Regions from separate parts of the Paenibacillus larvae subsp. larvae genome, predicted to be linked through region 1. Evidence: riboswitches for the same ligand, from Rfam matches in the RefSeq annotation. Region 1 holds a riboswitch; the other holds the start of a gene.
The links. A riboswitch is a leader RNA that binds a small molecule or an ion and turns the genes downstream of it on or off. The one in region 1 is predicted to bind magnesium.

Region 1 (8,315 bases):
TGCTCCAACCAAGGCAGGGAATATACCAGGAAGCACCCTAGATAACCATTGGCCACCTAAAATCCCGATTTCACTAAAGAGAAAACAGATAACCGCAATAATTAGATTTGAAACAAATCCGATGTGAATCTTGCGAATGCCGTAAGAAATACCTACACCCAAGTTATCCAGACTTGAAGATATTGCAAAACCCGCAACAATCAGCCATGTCATGATGATTCACTCCTTTGCTCTTTTTGTAATATCATCATATTGAGTGTGTTGAAAAAAGTGCCTGGCCGTTTCTTAAAATGTTGAGATTTCTTCAACAGTCAAGTCCATTTCATTGAAGGAGTGAAGATGAATGAACAAAAACTGGAATAATCCTGATCTTGGTTCCACCATAAAAGCACTCTTGAAGGAACGTTCCTTGTCCATGAGAAAGCTTAGTGCCTTAACCGGTATAGATACAGCAACAATTTCACGGATAGTGAATGGCAAACAGGCAGCTAAGCCGGACCATTTAAAAGTCTTCGCCCTGCATCTTGGAGTCCCTGTAGAACGGTTATTCCAAGCTGCCGGTTATGATGTTGGAACTAATAAGACCAGTACAGAAATTGGAATCCATACTTCCATTAACAGAATTAAGGAAGTGCTTCAGTCCTCTAATTTCTTTGATTATGAGCTTACAACCGAACTCGTTCAGAAGGAACTTTTTAAATACGAGCAGTATGCCTTAACGGAAGAAGGCCAGCGGGTTATCCATAATGAATTCTCCTCAAAAGTAGAGAAAGTCAATGGTTCGGGGCCGTTCATAGACGAATTAAGGCAGATGCACGAATTATTTTGTTCCCGGGAAGTTTCGCAAGATACAAGGGCAATTGCGGGCAGTGCTCTGCTTTATTTTATTTTGTCCGCTGACATTATTCCCGATTACGTCTTCCCTATTGGTTATCTGGATGATGCCATCGCCGTCCAAATGGTGCGCAACCGATTATCCGAGGAGTCTTCGTAAACGGAAACCCTCCCATAATAGAGGCTGATCATGGTGAATCCTTACGCTCATTACTAATCCCATTGCAATCATATTGGTAAACAGGGAACTGCCACCATAACTAATGAAAGGAAGGGATATGCCCGTTAATGGAAGTATACCAATGTGCATTGCTATATTCTCAAATATTTGAAATGTGAACATGGAAATAATACCTACTATCAAGTAAGTACCGGAGAGATCCTTACATTGTATGGCAATCTGGATCATCCTGTAGATGAAAATCATGTAAAGCATTAAAAGGATCGATGAACCTACAAATCCAAACTCCTCTCCTATGACTACAAAAATAGAATCTGAATAATCATAGGGAACGAATCCTCCCTGAACGTAGCTGCCCTGTAGATACCCTTTCCCATACAGTTCACCTGTTCCTATTGCTATGATAGAATTGCGAACATGCCAGCTCTTATCTGGATTACTGGAAGGATCTAAAAAGGTTTGAATACGATCCATTTGATGGGGTTTTACGAATTTGGACAACAATTCCGGGTTGCTTGAATGTAGAAGGATGATGCCGCTGATGATCACGGTTAAAAGAGCTGCCCCTAAAGCCAGGTGTGCCACCTTTAAATTTCCTATCCAAATCATTCCTAAACAAATAGAAACCAGGACTAACGCCGTTCCAAGATCGGGCTGCTTGAATATCTGGTAAAAAGGGATAATAGCCAGGACTCCTAGGGGGATAATATCCTTAATAAACCTTAATGGCTGCCCTTCCCTCCTGCTCAAAACATGAGCCAGCACAAGTATTAGTAGTATTTTCATAAGTTCGGATGGCTGAAACTGAAAACTCCCGATTCCGATCCACCGTTTTGAACCATTTATAGATTGTCCCATTACCTGAACTAAAAGCAAAAGTCCAATTCCGATAGTATAAAACAAATAAGAAAAAGAATGGATGATAATCCGGTAATCTGTAAAGGCAACTACAATAAAAGGAATAAAAGATGCAGCATATAAAATTATGTTATTTATGTGCAGATTACCAAAATTGCCCCCGGTAGCAGCACTATAAATGACAAGCGTGCTAAAAAAAATAAAACAACCGAGAATGAACATAATGACAGGATCAATTTTTTTCAATTTGCGAATCATGGTGTAACCCTCATCTCTGTACAAATGATTGTAGGCAACAAAAAACTCCCATCCGTTTGGCGGAGTTTTCCTGCTTTATTCGGACTTGTCACCGTTATTTAAGAACAAATCATACTTTCCGCATTACCTGTTAAAACAAGGGCATGATGGGTTAGAGCTTGAAGAATATCGGGACAAACAAAACTTTCCCTCCCGGCGGATTTCCGAATATGATTAGCGCTATTACACGAGTGACCTTTCATAGCTATTCCTCCTCTTTTCATCAAAAAACCCCCGGAAAAACTCCAGAGGTACACAAAAAAGCCTGTCCGTTCCCCCTGGTCTGGTTTTAGCACTATACAACGTAAAGAGTAGAAGCATCTCTTAGCCACCTTAGAAAAAGCCTTAATCCGACAATTTCTGTTCTACCCGTAGGTATCTCTCGATATTTCCGGGCAGTGGCTTTTGTTTGTATAGGAGCCTCACCTAACGAGGATATCTTTTGTTTTTTATACTATCATGCATTAGATACTATTTTACTGAAACGAAATACCTATTTCAAGTCACTTCCCCTTCGGGTTCGCCAGAACGGAGACCTGCTTGCCGTTAACCTGAATCCCTGTTCCCTTTTTGTCCGGCATCCGCCAAATCGCCGAGAAGCTCCTCCAACAGGGCTTTTCTCATATAAATAACGTCTGCTCCCGTCTATCAACATGTAATTCACTAAGGAAGAATCCTCTCGATCAGCCTATTACAACTGATAGGGGTTTCATTACTTTTTTTGTGACTTTTGTCTTCCAAGGCTATGCCTTGATACATCCGGGTGTCGTCCCCCAATACTTACGGAATACCTTGATAAAATAACTCACATCCTTATAACCAAGCTGATAGGCCGTTTCCTGAACTTGGCAGCCTTCCATCAGACACATTCTTGCCTGCTCCATCTTTCTCCCCAGCACATGCTGGGTAAAGGTTTTGCCCGTTTCCTGCTTAAACAGGCGGCTAAGATAAGAAGCATTCACATACAGTCTGTCCGCCACCGTATCCAAAGTCAGATCCTGGTCTATCTCCCTCTCTACTAGTTCAAGGATGGTTTTTACCGTCTGGTGACGTACGGTTTTCCCTTGACTATGTCCGTAGGCCACAATGCTGCGAATGGAGTCCTCAAGCCAATTATAAATATGATCGGGTGTTTTCAGAAGATGAATATTTTGAAAAAAGACCGCATGTTTCCCTACTACTTCTTGAATCCGCCATCCTTGCTTATGAATGAACCGGATTAAGAAACTGGAGAAATACATCACCTGCTCATGGACAGCTTCCAATCCGTTCAGCATGCTCTGACTATCTCTCCATACAGATTCCAGAACTTGAAGAGCACGGCTTTTATCCATAGTATAAAGAGCTATTTCCAGTTCTTTTTCATAGGGAAATGAAATAGCAGGATTATCGGCGGGCGAGCTTCGGACACCCTGGTACGGAAAGGCAATACCACCCCCATAAATCTTCCGGCTCTGGAGTGCCCTGCAAGCTTCCTTATATAATTCATGCAAGCTGTCCAATTCACCTGCTTTACTGCTGATTCCCGCACTAGCCGTCACCTTCAGGCTTTGCTGAATAATTGACAATAGCTTTGAAGTAGTGGAATGTACACCTAGGATAAAGTCCCCACTCCCTTCATTTTTCGGCGCGGTAAAAAGAAGAATGGTCATCCCGAAGGCATCACTGCATACTCTGCATGATTCTGTATCCATCCATTCCTTCGCTACACTCATAAGTTTGTATCTCTTTGGGGGGCTATTAACATTGTTGGTACCCGGTTCTTGATCCACTGCTTGGTCTATATCAATAACGGCAACCGCGTACTGGTTCTCCCTGCTAAGATTCAAGCTTAGCTCCCTGTTCAATTGTTCCCGTTCCGCAGCCCCATAACAGCCCTGAAGGATTTGAATAAAGGCATTATTTTGAAGAGCAGGCAGATTCTCCTTCCATTTTTGCTGCAAAACAGCCATATTATTTCTCTTTTCCATGATTCTGCGAAGCTCCTCCGCTGCTCCAAGCACCGCCTGCAGGATTTCGCGATCCCCGGCCGGCTTCAGCAGATATTTGAAGACGCCAAGTTCAAGGGCTGTCTGGGCGTATGCAAAATTATCATGGCCACTTAAAATAACTGTAATAAGAAGCTTATCTTTCTCTAATATTGTCTTAAGCAGAGTAAGTCCGTCCATCCCCGGGATTTGAATATCCAGGAGCAAAATATCCGTTTTTTTCCGTCCCACATATTTCAAAGCCTCATTTCCGTTGGCCGCAAGTCCAACCACCTCTATCCCATGATCTGACCACGGAATATGATGAGCCAGGCTGCTTCGTAATCGGGGCTCGTCTTCCACAATCAACAGGTTCATGCTAATCGCTCCTTCCCATCCATAATGAATTCGCTCTTACACGAATCAAGAGGAATAAAGAGGGTTATCCGGGTTTCCACGCCTTCTTCGCTTTCTAACTGCAAATCTGCTTTTGGGCCATACATCATTTTAAGCCGGATTAAGACGTTTCGCAGACCATATAAATCTTGGATCGTCCGCTCCATGTCATGAAGAATGGCTGCCTTGTTTTGTGCCAGTGAGCCAAGCTCCTGCTGAATATAATCCAGCCGCTCCCGGTTTATTCCATCCCCGTTATCTTGGACTGACAAAACGAGATATTCTTCCTCCAGATAAGAGGAGATGATCAGTTCTCCTCCCTCCTGTTTTCTCTCCAGTCCATGAAGCAGTGCGTTCTCAACTAACGGCTGCAAAAGCAGTTTGTAAACAGGAATGGTCTTGCTTTCCTCCTGGATCTGATAAGAGACCGTAAAGCTGTCCAAGAAGCGGATTTGCTGAACTCTTATGTAATAATGAAGGTGAGAGATTGTTTCCTCAACCGTAAAAGCTTCCTTGCCCTTATTTAAGCTAAGACGAAAAAAACGGGATAAATTCAGAACCATCTCGCTGATCTCCTCCGCCTCGTAATTTTTTGCCATCCAGTAAATGGAGTCCAGGGTATTGTATAAAAAGTGGGGATTGATCTGCGATTGGAGAAACTTTAATTCCGTGTTGGCAAGCCTTAATTGCTGCTCATAATAATCTTCAATTAAATGTTTCTGATGACGGGCCATCTTGTTATAAGTTTTCATCAGATAGCCGAACTCATCTTTCCGTGTTGTATCCAGCCTCAGATCATAATTCCCGGAACTCAGTTCTTTCATTCCGTATGAAAGCCTGTCAAGGGGAGAGGCAATCCTGATAAAAACCCACCAGGATAAAATAAGGGAAAGCAAAACACTTATGACTATAATAAGATACGTATACGTTCTGACAACACCGGTTTGTCCGTAAATTTCCTGTTCCGGTTGGAGCATCACAAGAGACCATTTATAAGAAGGCAGCTCAGCCTGAATCCGAAGCATCCCTTCTTTTTTCACATTTATGAATCCCGTGCCGCTATCCGGCTGGTCCGATCCGGTTATAATGTTACCGTCCTTTTCAAATAAATACAGATGAGTTCCTGCTGAAGGCAAAGCCGACAGGATTAATTCGTTAAGCTTCTTTTTGTTTAAGGTAACGATGAGAAGATTAGAATGCTTACTCCAGGCGGATAAATCCATGGTTCGCACCAGGGACACCATTTCAGAGCCTGACAGTTCACGGAAAGTCGTATCCTTCATGATTTTCTGGCTTGGGAGTACATAAGTTCCTCCGATTCCACTGGACAAAGCTAGTTGTTCATATACTTCCTTCTGATCTGCCAGTGTTATTCTTTTTGCTCCGTTTTTGGTCGAGACGACTGTACCCGATTTAGCATGATAGACGGAAATTTCAGACAGTATCTGGCTGATAGAAGTAACATGCCACAGCCGGTTAAGTATTTCCGTGAATTGGATAATGCTTTGCGGGGTCAGTTCAGGCCCGGCCTGATCCAGCATTTGCAATAATGTTTTATCCAAAGCAATCATTCTCGAAAGTTCTTCCACATTTTTCAAGGTTAAATCCATATGGGCAGCTTGCGAGTCCAAATTATTCTGGGCCTGTGACAAAGTCTGGTCCAGTACGATCTGCCTGGAACGGTCATTGGCATATAAACTGACAAAAACCAGGGGAAGTAAAACGAGCAGAAAGGAACTGGTTAGGCGAATTTGGGTGCTGCGAATATATTGGTTATACAGCCATCGGAAAAATCTCATCATAAAACCTCATTTGTTTAATCCCTGATACCACTCATTCACTTCCCGTGTTATGGCATCTCCCCCTTTTTCTTTCCACTCCTCCACATAACGGTCAAATTCGTCCAAAGGTACCGCCCCTACGATGATCTTCGTAAAAACACCTTGTAAACTATTCAAAACAGACATATTTGACTCCATGGATGGAGTAGGGGGACCAGTATAAAGATTCTCGATCAAATTCTGTTCAATGATTTGCAGATTTTCATACAATCGGAAATGTTTGCCATATGAATGCAATCTTGTTTTCAGAAGAGGATCGGCCACTTGTACCAAGGAAGTAAACATTTCCCTGTACAAATGTTTATCATGTTCTTTGAAATCAGTTACAATTTCCCCGTTTAGACGTTTCCACACCTCATTTTCAAATCCGAATATTAAGGTATGTCTTCCTTCTCCCGCAATAAAATTCAGCATTCGAATGACTGCTTCCCCATGTTTGCTGTTAGCAGGGATGACCTGATAAGATTGGACCGGAACAGTGGCGTAAACTCCCTTCTGCCCTTTTTTTCCTGTAGGATATTCAAGAGGAATCCATTCGGCATGAGGTTCTTTTTCTATATTTTTGTCTATAGGACCGCGAGTATCATACCAGGTTGCAGAAAAAAGCCCTATTTTCCCTTCCTCAATTTTTTGTGCAAACGCGCTGTTATTGTTCATTGGAAAATCAGGATCCAGCCACTTGTTTTTATAGAGCTTTGCGAAAAAAGCCAACGCTTCCTTCATCTCCGGGAGAGTATTCGAATATACTAATTTCCCGTCTCTTTCCGTCCATTGATTTAATTGAATTCCGAATGCACCAAAAAAGGGGGCTGACCGGTAAAGACTGTGCATCATTGATAGTCCGTATGTATCCTGTTCACCGCTGCCGTTAGGATCCTGGGTGGCAAAAGCTTCAATGACTTTCTCGTATTCCTCAATCGTAACTGGCGGTTCAAGTCCCAACCGGTCCAGCCAATCTTTCCGGACATACATCAGTTCCAATCCTTTGATTAGATTTTGGCTCGGAATCCCATAGATTTTCCCGTCAATCCGGACCTTGTTCCAGACGGAACCGGGAATATGCTTTTTTAAATCAGGGCCGTAACGGTCTATCCACTCGTCCAGCGGTTTTAGCCTCTGTTCTTTCACCTGGTTGGCAATCCAAATTTCAGAGGCGGCATTGATCATATCAGGAGTATTATCGGATGAAATGATGTTGTCCAATGCTTTCTCGTAGCCTGTAGACGGAAGAATACGGACATCCACTTTCAAATTTGTATGATCCTCTATGTATTCCAAATAGGGGTTTTGATTCTCGCTTAGTCCCTCAGGAAAAGTGAAGCCGAGACTCTTCACAAGAATGGAGACAGGTTCTTTTCCCGCAGCTTTTTCCGGCATTCCCCGATGCAATGTGTCCTTGGAACCTGCACATGACGATAACAAGCCGATCACACTACAATAATACACAATGAGCCGAATAATTCGAGTCAAATGTCTGCCATTCATAAAGGCAGCTCTCTTCTGACCAAGTATAGTTGTCATCCTCCTTCCTATGAACATAGAATGAATCAATGAAACCGCATATTCCAAAAACTTTTTCATGTATATAATACCATATTTATTCTTTTTATGACTATTTATTGCTTTTATATTCATTTTTTGTACCTGTTTTTATATAAAATTCATAGTTTTGTCGCCTAAACACGCTTAAACATTGAGTAAACAGTCAGTAAAAGCTTATAATGGAAATACTATTATGGTTAACTATTCCAAAAAACAAATTGCTACTTAAACAAAAATTTAGGATGTCTGCCGATGAAACAAACTTCACAACACCCCCGTTTTTTCCGCATGACACGCGAAGTGATACAAGTTTGGAAATATTCGGGGCGCTCTTTTCTTCTTTTTGAATTTGTATTCAAACTTCTTACAATAACCTTATTTGGCCCGTTTTTTTTTGTT
Region 2 (8,315 bases), 280 kb from region 1:
AATTAACATGGCTATTCCTAATGCACATCCAAGTAAAAGTCCCGTTAAGGCCTCTTTTCCCATGACACGCAATATATGCTTAATTTTCACTTCACCAAGACTTATTGCACGGATGAGTGTAGCGGTAACTTGAGTGCCAATATTACCTCCGGTCCCGACTAACAAGGGAATAAAGAAAGCGAGCGCAACTACCTGGGAAAGCACGTCTTCATAATGGCTTAGAATAGTTGAGGTGTATGCTTCAGCTACAAAAAGAAGTAATAACCAGCCTATACGTTTACGAAAAACAGTCCAAACCGAAGTTTCGAAATATGGAGTATTAAGAGGGGAACTTCCTCCTAATTGATGAATGTCTTTCGTTGCTTCATCTTGAATCACATCGATGGCATCATCAAACGTAATAATGCCGATCATACGGTTATCAGATGTTGTCACAGGGAGTGCCGCAAAGTTATAATCCGTCAGTTTTTGTGCAGCTTCTTGTTGATCTGAATCTGCATTCACTGAAATCACAGATTGATTCATAATGTCTGATAATACCGTATCTTCTTTTCTTAACAATAATTGTCTAATGGAAACAACGCCATTCAAGTGTCCAAGACTATCAAGAACATAAATATAAGAAAGGGATTCCAGCCTGTCACCAATTTTTCTTATATGGGAAAGGGTATCTTTGACTGACCAATGTTCTCTGGCCGCAATATAATCAGTCGTAACATGACCTCCGGCTGTTTCGGGTGAGTATTCCATCAGCTTTTTTATGTTTTGCTGGGTTTCTTTTGGTAAATAATCCATCAAACGTTCAGCCTGATTCGGATGAAGGGCCAATAGTACATCCACAATATCGTCAATTGATTGCTTGTCAAATAATAGCTTTGCTTTATCGTCAGACAGATGAGTTAGAATACGGTATTGTTCTTCAGGAGTAAGATGACTAATAATCTGGGCACCATTTTCAATCGGGAATAATTCAATAAGAGTGACTTGGTCCTTATGAGAACAAGTTTTTAATTCTTTGGCAATATCAAAGGAATTTTGGTATAGCAGGTCTTTTTGTAAAGTAATATCCTTTGAATGGAGTAATTGCTGTAAAATATGTTTCATGATACTCCCTCCTTTAGAAGTATTATTTTCTTTCAACGAAATCGTATTCGAATCAATTTCATAACTTAGATTTCCATCCGAAGTTGCATTATGAAATTGATTCATTCTTATAACCATTCTTTAAATTTGCGGATATACCACGTTTTCACACCTTGTGTGAGAAGCGCATAACCAAGCAGAATGGCAACAAGCCATGGGAAGTAGGTCAGCGGAAGCGGAACAAGACCGATAGCTTCGCCGAATGCCGAGAAAGGAATCGCTATGCCGGCAGCCGCTATGACGATTGTCATGACTAGCACAGGCAGACTGGCCCTGCTTTGAATGAAAGGAATCTTCTCTGTCCGGATCATATGCACGATTAAGGTTTGTGAGAGCAGTCCTTCAATAAACCAGCCCGAGTGGAACAAAGCCTGATCTGCCGGTGTATGGGCAGCAAAGACAAAATACATCAGACCAAATGTCAAATAATCGAAGATCGAGCTGGTGGGGCCTACGAAGAACATAAACCTTCCTACTGATTTCGCATCCCAGTTCCGGGGTTTTTTCAAAAATTCCTTATCCAGGTTATCCCAGGGAATCGCAATTTGTGAAATATCGTAAAACAGGTTTTGAATAAGCAAATGAATCGGCAGCATAGGAAGAAACGGCAGAAAAGCACTTGCCCCAAGCACACTAAACACATTACCGAAATTAGAGCTTGTGGTCATTTTGATATATTTGATGATATTCCCGAAGGTTCTTCTGCCTTCCAGAATGCCTTTTTCCAAAACCATCAAGCTTTTTTCCAGCAGGATAATATCTGCGGATTCTTTGGCTATATCCACTGCCGTATCGACAGAAATACCAATATCGGCATCCTTCAGGGAAGCGGCATCGTTAATGCCGTCACCCATAAAACCAACCGTATGCCCTTTGCTTTGCAGCGCGCGGACCAGCTCTGACTTCTGATGCGGGTTCAACTTCGCGAACACGTTATACTTCTCCGCTTTTTCCGCCAGCTGGGAGCCGGTTAATCCAATCAGATCTGTACCCAGTATAATATCTTTCACTTCTATACCGACATCCTGACAAACTTTGCGTGTGACTTCCGCGTTATCACCTGTCAGCACTTTTACTGTCACACCATTTTCCCTAAGGGCCCTGATAGCATCTGCAGAACTCTCTTTCGGCGGGTCCAGGAACCCGATCATTCCGACCAGAACCAAATCCTGCTCATCCTGGATGCCGTAAACTTCCCGGTTTCCGGCTGCATGCTTCACAGCTACACCCACAACCCTTAGTCCATCCGCATTCATCTGCCGTACCTTGTTTTGGACAGTAAGGGATAGTTCCTCCGTAAACTCTACCGCTTTTCCGTCATTGTAGGCATGTGTACATATGCTGAGCATCTCTTCCACGGCACCTTTACAAATGAGCACATGCCCATTCCCCTGCTTACTCACCACTACAGACATTCTGCGGCGGTGAAAATCAAAAGGAATTTCGTCCACTTTGGTATAGTATTTTTCAGATCCCAAAACTTCTGTTAACTCTGCATGCTCCAGCACAGCAACATCGAGCAGATTTTTTAATCCGGTTTGATGGAAACTATTGAGATAAGCGTAGGTCAGTACCTCTTTATTTTCGTTCCCGTTTATATCCTGATAAGTCTCTAAAATGATTTTGTCTCTAGTGAGGGTACCGGTCTTATCCGTACAGAGGATATCCATGGCCCCTAAATTTTGAATGGCATTCAGCTTCTTGACTACCACTTTATGTTTGGACATCGTATTAGCGCCTTTAGCCAGGTTGGCGGTAACAATTACCGGCAGCATTTCCGGCGTCAATCCAACCGCCACAGACAAACCGAAAAACATGGCTTCCCACCAGTCACCCTTGGTAAAACCATTGATGAAAAAGATAATCGGAACCATAATAAGCATAAAACGAATCAAAATATACGTAATGCTGGTAACACCCCGGTCAAAGCTGGTAAGAGGTCTTTTTGCAGTCAATGTCCCTGCCATGGAACCGAAATAAGTGGAACTTCCCGTTGCTACGACCAAAGCCTCAGCTGTGCCGCTGTTCACATTCGTTCCCATGTAACACATGTTATCAAGTTCTAGTGCGTTTGCTTTTTCCAGCAGTTTTCGCTTTGCTTTGATTAATCCGCCATTAGGAATATCCCGTTTTTCCACAGGCATTGATTCTCCTGTAAGAACTGATTCTCCTACAGATAGATCTTTGGCTGCCAGCAGCCGGACATCAGCCGGAACCAAATCCCCGGCAGATAAACGAATCCTGTCGCCGGGAACAAGTTCTTCCATATTTATTTCCCGGTATTCTCCGTTTCGCATGACGGTTACTGTCGTTTTCACCATTTCTTTCAGTTTCTCTGCCATCCGCATCGAGCGGAATTCCTGGGTAAACGTAATGAGAACGCTAATGGTGACCATCGTACTTATAATCAGCACGGCTTCAATGTCATCTGTCAGATAAGAAAACAAAGCCAATCCGAGAAGAATGAGTATAAACGGATTCTTAAAGCAGGACAGTAGTTGAATGTACCAGGCCGGCAACTTTTCATGGGTGATATGATTGGGGCCGTATTCTTTAAGACGTTTTACCGCTTCCTTCTCCGTTAATCCGCTTATTCTGCTGGTCCTGTACTGTTCCAGCAAATCTTCCTCGTGGCAAATAAACATTTCTATCAGATGATCGCTGATTTTTTTGTTGTTCAAATCCGTTTGGCATTGTTTGTTACCGAAAAAGGTCATGTTGTTCTCTCTCCTTTCAAAAAAAACCACAAAAAAAATCCCCCTGTATCAGGAGGAGCTGCCGGATCTTTATGGTTTCTCTTTACTCAGAAGTGCATACTCAAATAACCCTTGCCATAAGGAAGGAGTCATCCGTGTCAACGGGTATTCCATCTGCAATAAAAAGAACCGATCCGCTCTCTTTGACCAGGACCTGTATCTGTCTATCATTATCGTTTGCCTGCTTGGACTCCCGTCCATGGTTTCTCCCCCCTTTAAATTCAAGTCATAAGTCTCATGATTAATCACTTAAACAAAACGGCTCTGAAAATCTGAACAACCAGAAAACCCCTGGTTCAGACCAGGGGTATAGAATTCGCACGCAAAAATAGCTGCCGTTCCCCCTGGTTGAGTTTTGGCACTATGCAACGTAAAGAGAAGGTATCCTTCCCTTAGCCACATTATGAAAAGCCTTAATCCGGCAATCCCTGTTCTACCCATGGGCATCTTTCGATATTTCTGGGCAGTGGCCTGTATTTGCATAGGAGCCTCACCTAACGAGGTCTTATGAAGTTCTTTCTGCATTGTAATAGAGACCTGTATAATTGTCAATGGTTTTTTTCTTTATTTTTTGTCTTCCGGATAATCATCAGGAAAAATATTAAAGAGTCTGTTCGAATGAAAACAAAGGGGTTTACAGTAAATGGCCCCGCTGTGTTAAACTAAAAGCAACTTGATCTATGGAGGCGTGTAAACATGCGGCAAAACAAACCTGAAAGGGTACAATCTATAGGGGAACACACATAATTGACCCTGTAAACTGCACTTTCCCCGCATTTTAAAGGGGTTAAATGAAAGTGCAACAACAAAATAAAATACGTATTCCCGGATTCGTTCCGGTATCAAAAAAATGCTGCAATTCGGTATGTTGACCTACGGTTTTGGTTCGGTCATCGGCCTGTTATGTCACGCCTGGTATCCGTCGGCATTCTTTCATTTGCGTTATTCACGACAATGTACCATTGGGTATATCTGGCTTCAAGTATAGTTTGGTTCGTTCTCCTCGCCTGTCATACCCGCAGGCAGCGTGAACCTTTTCTTGAACCGTTCCTGTTCCGGAACAAAAGGTATATCTCGGGTGTTCTCATTGGTGCCCTACTGCTCGGCACAGTTGCCGGTTTTATTTCCATGGTGCCTTATTTAATGAGGGAGGTCTATCAATATGCCGACCGGCCTCATCGGAAGCAGTATTCTATTTCCGGGTACATTAAGTGTAATCTTATTCGGAATGCTCGGGGGATGCTGGCTGACCGCCGGGGACATATTATCGCCGGCTTTCTGGTCGTATTTTTCTATACAGACCGGACACCTTGGCATATCGCGGGAACCATGATTCTTACGTTTGGCGGTCTTTCATTTGTCAAAACCGTTATTTCCGCAAGTGCTGCGAAGGCGCTGAAACCCGATGAAGCAGGTTCCGGTATGGCATGCTTAATTTTATCTGCTTCCTGTCCGAAGGTATCGGCATTGCCGGGGTAGGGGGTTTGCTGGCAAAATCATGGTTGAACTTTCCGCTGATTCCTTCTGTAACCGTCCAGGCTGCTAACCTTTTTAGTAATATGATGCTCATTTTTATTGTACTTATAGTTTCCGGAAGCATCTTATTCATCCTGTTCTATCGCGATAATCATAAATAAAATCAATCGTTTCTATTGAAAAATGTAGAGCCATATTCCCGCCTCAACGAAGCGGATTTGAATATGGCTCAGTAAACACTTCATGACGGACTAATTATTGCGGCAAATTGGCCAATCTTTTGGCAATAATCCGATAAAAAGCAGTGATATCAGAAAATCCCAGCGTATCAGAAATATCCAATCCAATGAGATCAAAATGATCCCAGTTATGTTTGGTCTCTATATGATTCCATATTCCAATCTGTGGCGTACCGCGGTAAGATATAATTTTATCCGTAGATGGACCTATCATCGAATTTGTATTTATCACTCCGTCATTTTGCCACCAGGACGAACCAATGGTCGGACGGTTCTTTTCATATCTTGTATAGGAACCTATGAAAACAGCGTTTGGCATTAATAATTTATTCATGGTGAAATGCGGGAGATGGAAGCCTGTAAATAGAACGGGGAATGTTGCATGGGCACTGTAGGAAAAATAATATACATCCGGTTGTGCCTTTACCCATTGATTTATTTCTTTTGCCCCGTCTGTACTTGCGTCCCATTGGCTAATATCTTTCGTATTTCCCCAGATCGAGCTATTTATCATACGGTCAAAATATTGAACAAAAGACTCTCCCTTTTTCTTTTTTATGCCCCATTGATCCAATTTGAAATCATAAAGGGACAGACTACTGCTTTCACCTAGAGCTGCCATTGCGATAATCCATTGTTTGATACATGGCAGAAGCAAACTTCCGTCTGCCAGAGTCGTTCCGTTATGGGGACTGCCTATTGTTGTCACGCTATGAACATATGATTTTCCTCCTTCAAACAAGGGTGATAATTTCACATCAGCATGTTGCTGGGCATAATTTCTTTCTTCATCGCTTCCTTCTTTTAATAATTGTACAAGCATCCGGATGGTTTGACCGCCCATACTATGTCCAAGCAGATGGACTTTATTGGTTTCATCCCAATTTTTAATAAACCCTGTGTATGTTCTACCGTATCGGGCATGTCCGTGTTTGGCGGCATGTGCTGCACCGTAATCGACTGTCCCTCCATGAATTTGTGCGTATAGTTCGCATGCCCGGTCCCAGTTGCTTGATACCGGGCCTACAGCTGCTGTATAAACAGGATAACCTTCTTTTTTCAAATTTTCCTGAATATCGTGAACCCCCCCCAATATTTCACACCCAACAGCTCATCCCGCCCCCAGCCTGCCAAACCATGAACCAGAATAATGGGATACTGGTTCTGCTTTCCCTTTTCTGCTTGCACCGGTAATGGCAACAGTAAACCTAAAACCAACAAAATAAAAAGGATACATCTTTTGAACGGTTTTCTCATTAAATAACCTCCCTTCTTAATACTTCTTATGTTAGCGCTTTCATGGTTAACACTATTTTATTACAATTTTTTGAATTTTCCCATCAGATTTTCATCCAGAATACACCCATCCCATTGGAATTAGCGATGAATAGATAAGAAGACATCTTATTAGGCACCTATTCAAACTAATTATGTATGGTGGAAAGGATTTGAAATAATAAAAAACAGCCCTTCGGTCATTCTGAACCGAAGGGCTGTCTTCATTTCATATTAGGATAAAGATTGGAGCTGCTTGTTTCTGGCCCGGTGTGTAGCTTCCACCATGTTCTTGAGCGAAGCAATAGTTTCCTCTCTTCCACGAGTCTTGAGACCACAATCCGGATTTATCCAGAAGAGAGAGGGGTCAAGTACTTTCAGTGCCCGGTCTATCATTTGCTCCATCTCTTCCACGGAAGGGACCCTTGGACTGTGAATATCATAGACGCCCAGGCCGATTCCCTGTTCATACGTATCTTCTTCAAACGCCCCGATAAGTTCTCCATGGCTCCGGGATGTCTCAATTGAGATCACATCGGCATCCATCGCTTTGATAGAATCCAGCACATCCTGAAACTCGCAATAACACATATGAGTATGAATCTGTGTCGTATCTTTGACTGTGCAGGTGGCTATCTTGAAGGCCTTAACCGCCCACCGCAGGTAACCATCTTTGTCTTTCACCTGAAGAGGGAGACCTTCACGAAGGGCAGGTTCATCCACTTGAATCATTTCAATTCCCGATTTCTCCAGTTCCTCTATTTCCTTGCGCAGAGCCAGGGCAATTTGATTAGCTACAGCTTCTCGTGAAATATCATCCCGTACAAAGGACCAGTTTAAAATGGTCACTGGACCTGTAAGCATACCTTTCATCGGTTTTGATGTAAGGGACTGGGCGTATACACTTTCCTTCACGGTCATCGGAGAATCAAAATACACATCCCCGTAAATGACAGGAGGTTTTACACAGCGGGATCCATAAGACTGTACCCATCCGTTTTTCGTAAAGGCAAAGCCGCCTAATTTTTCACCAAAAAATTCTACCATGTCTGTCCGTTCGAATTCGCCATGTACCAGGACATCCAGGCCGATTTCTTCCTGAATTTGAACCCAATCCCTGATTTCCGCTTCAATGAAAGCCTGGTACTGCTCGTTGGTAATATCACCTTTGCGCCATTTAAGCCGTGTTTGCCTAACTTCCTTCGTTTGCGGGAAACTGCCGATGGTAGTTGTAGGCAATAGAGGAAGCTGCCATTTGTCCTGCTGCAGCTGTTTGCGTCTGGTGAATGGACTGATTCGTTTGCCTGTCTCATTTTTTAGCTGTTCTACCGCTTTCTGCACTTCCGTATGATTCCGGGCAGCGGATTCTTTCAGGGCACGGACTGCCTCTTCGTTGCTGGTTAAATCCGCTTGAACTGAATCACTG

Region 2: it holds a riboswitch for magnesium, as region 1 does, so the genes downstream of both, mgtA (magnesium-translocating P-type ATPase) here and rodA (rod shape-determining protein RodA) in region 1, are expected to answer to the same signal.

What each region holds. Positions count from the first base shown of each region.
Region 1 covers NZ_CP019687.1:1,141,769-1,150,083, forward strand. The annotation lists gene ytaF (sporulation membrane protein YtaF) at 1-213, opposite strand, end outside; gene BXP28_RS05730 (DUF1232 domain-containing protein) at 344-994, shown strand; gene rodA (rod shape-determining protein RodA) at 974-2,131, opposite strand; M-box (ykoK) riboswitch at 2,439-2,611, opposite strand; gene BXP28_RS05740 (response regulator transcription factor) at 2,914-4,515, opposite strand; gene BXP28_RS05745 (cache domain-containing sensor histidine kinase) at 4,512-6,332, opposite strand; gene BXP28_RS05750 (extracellular solute-binding protein) at 6,342-7,859, opposite strand; gene BXP28_RS05755 (glycerophosphodiester phosphodiesterase) at 8,169-8,315, shown strand, end outside.
Region 2 covers NZ_CP019687.1:859,414-867,728, reverse strand. The annotation lists gene mgtE (magnesium transporter) at 1-1,104, opposite strand, end outside; gene mgtA (magnesium-translocating P-type ATPase) at 1,212-3,860, opposite strand; M-box (ykoK) riboswitch at 4,233-4,408, opposite strand; gene BXP28_RS04590 (MFS transporter) at 4,803-5,378, shown strand; partial or broken gene BXP28_RS04585 (esterase/lipase family protein) at 5,631-6,871, opposite strand; gene metE (5-methyltetrahydropteroyltriglutamate--homocysteine S-methyltransferase) at 7,124-8,315, opposite strand, start outside.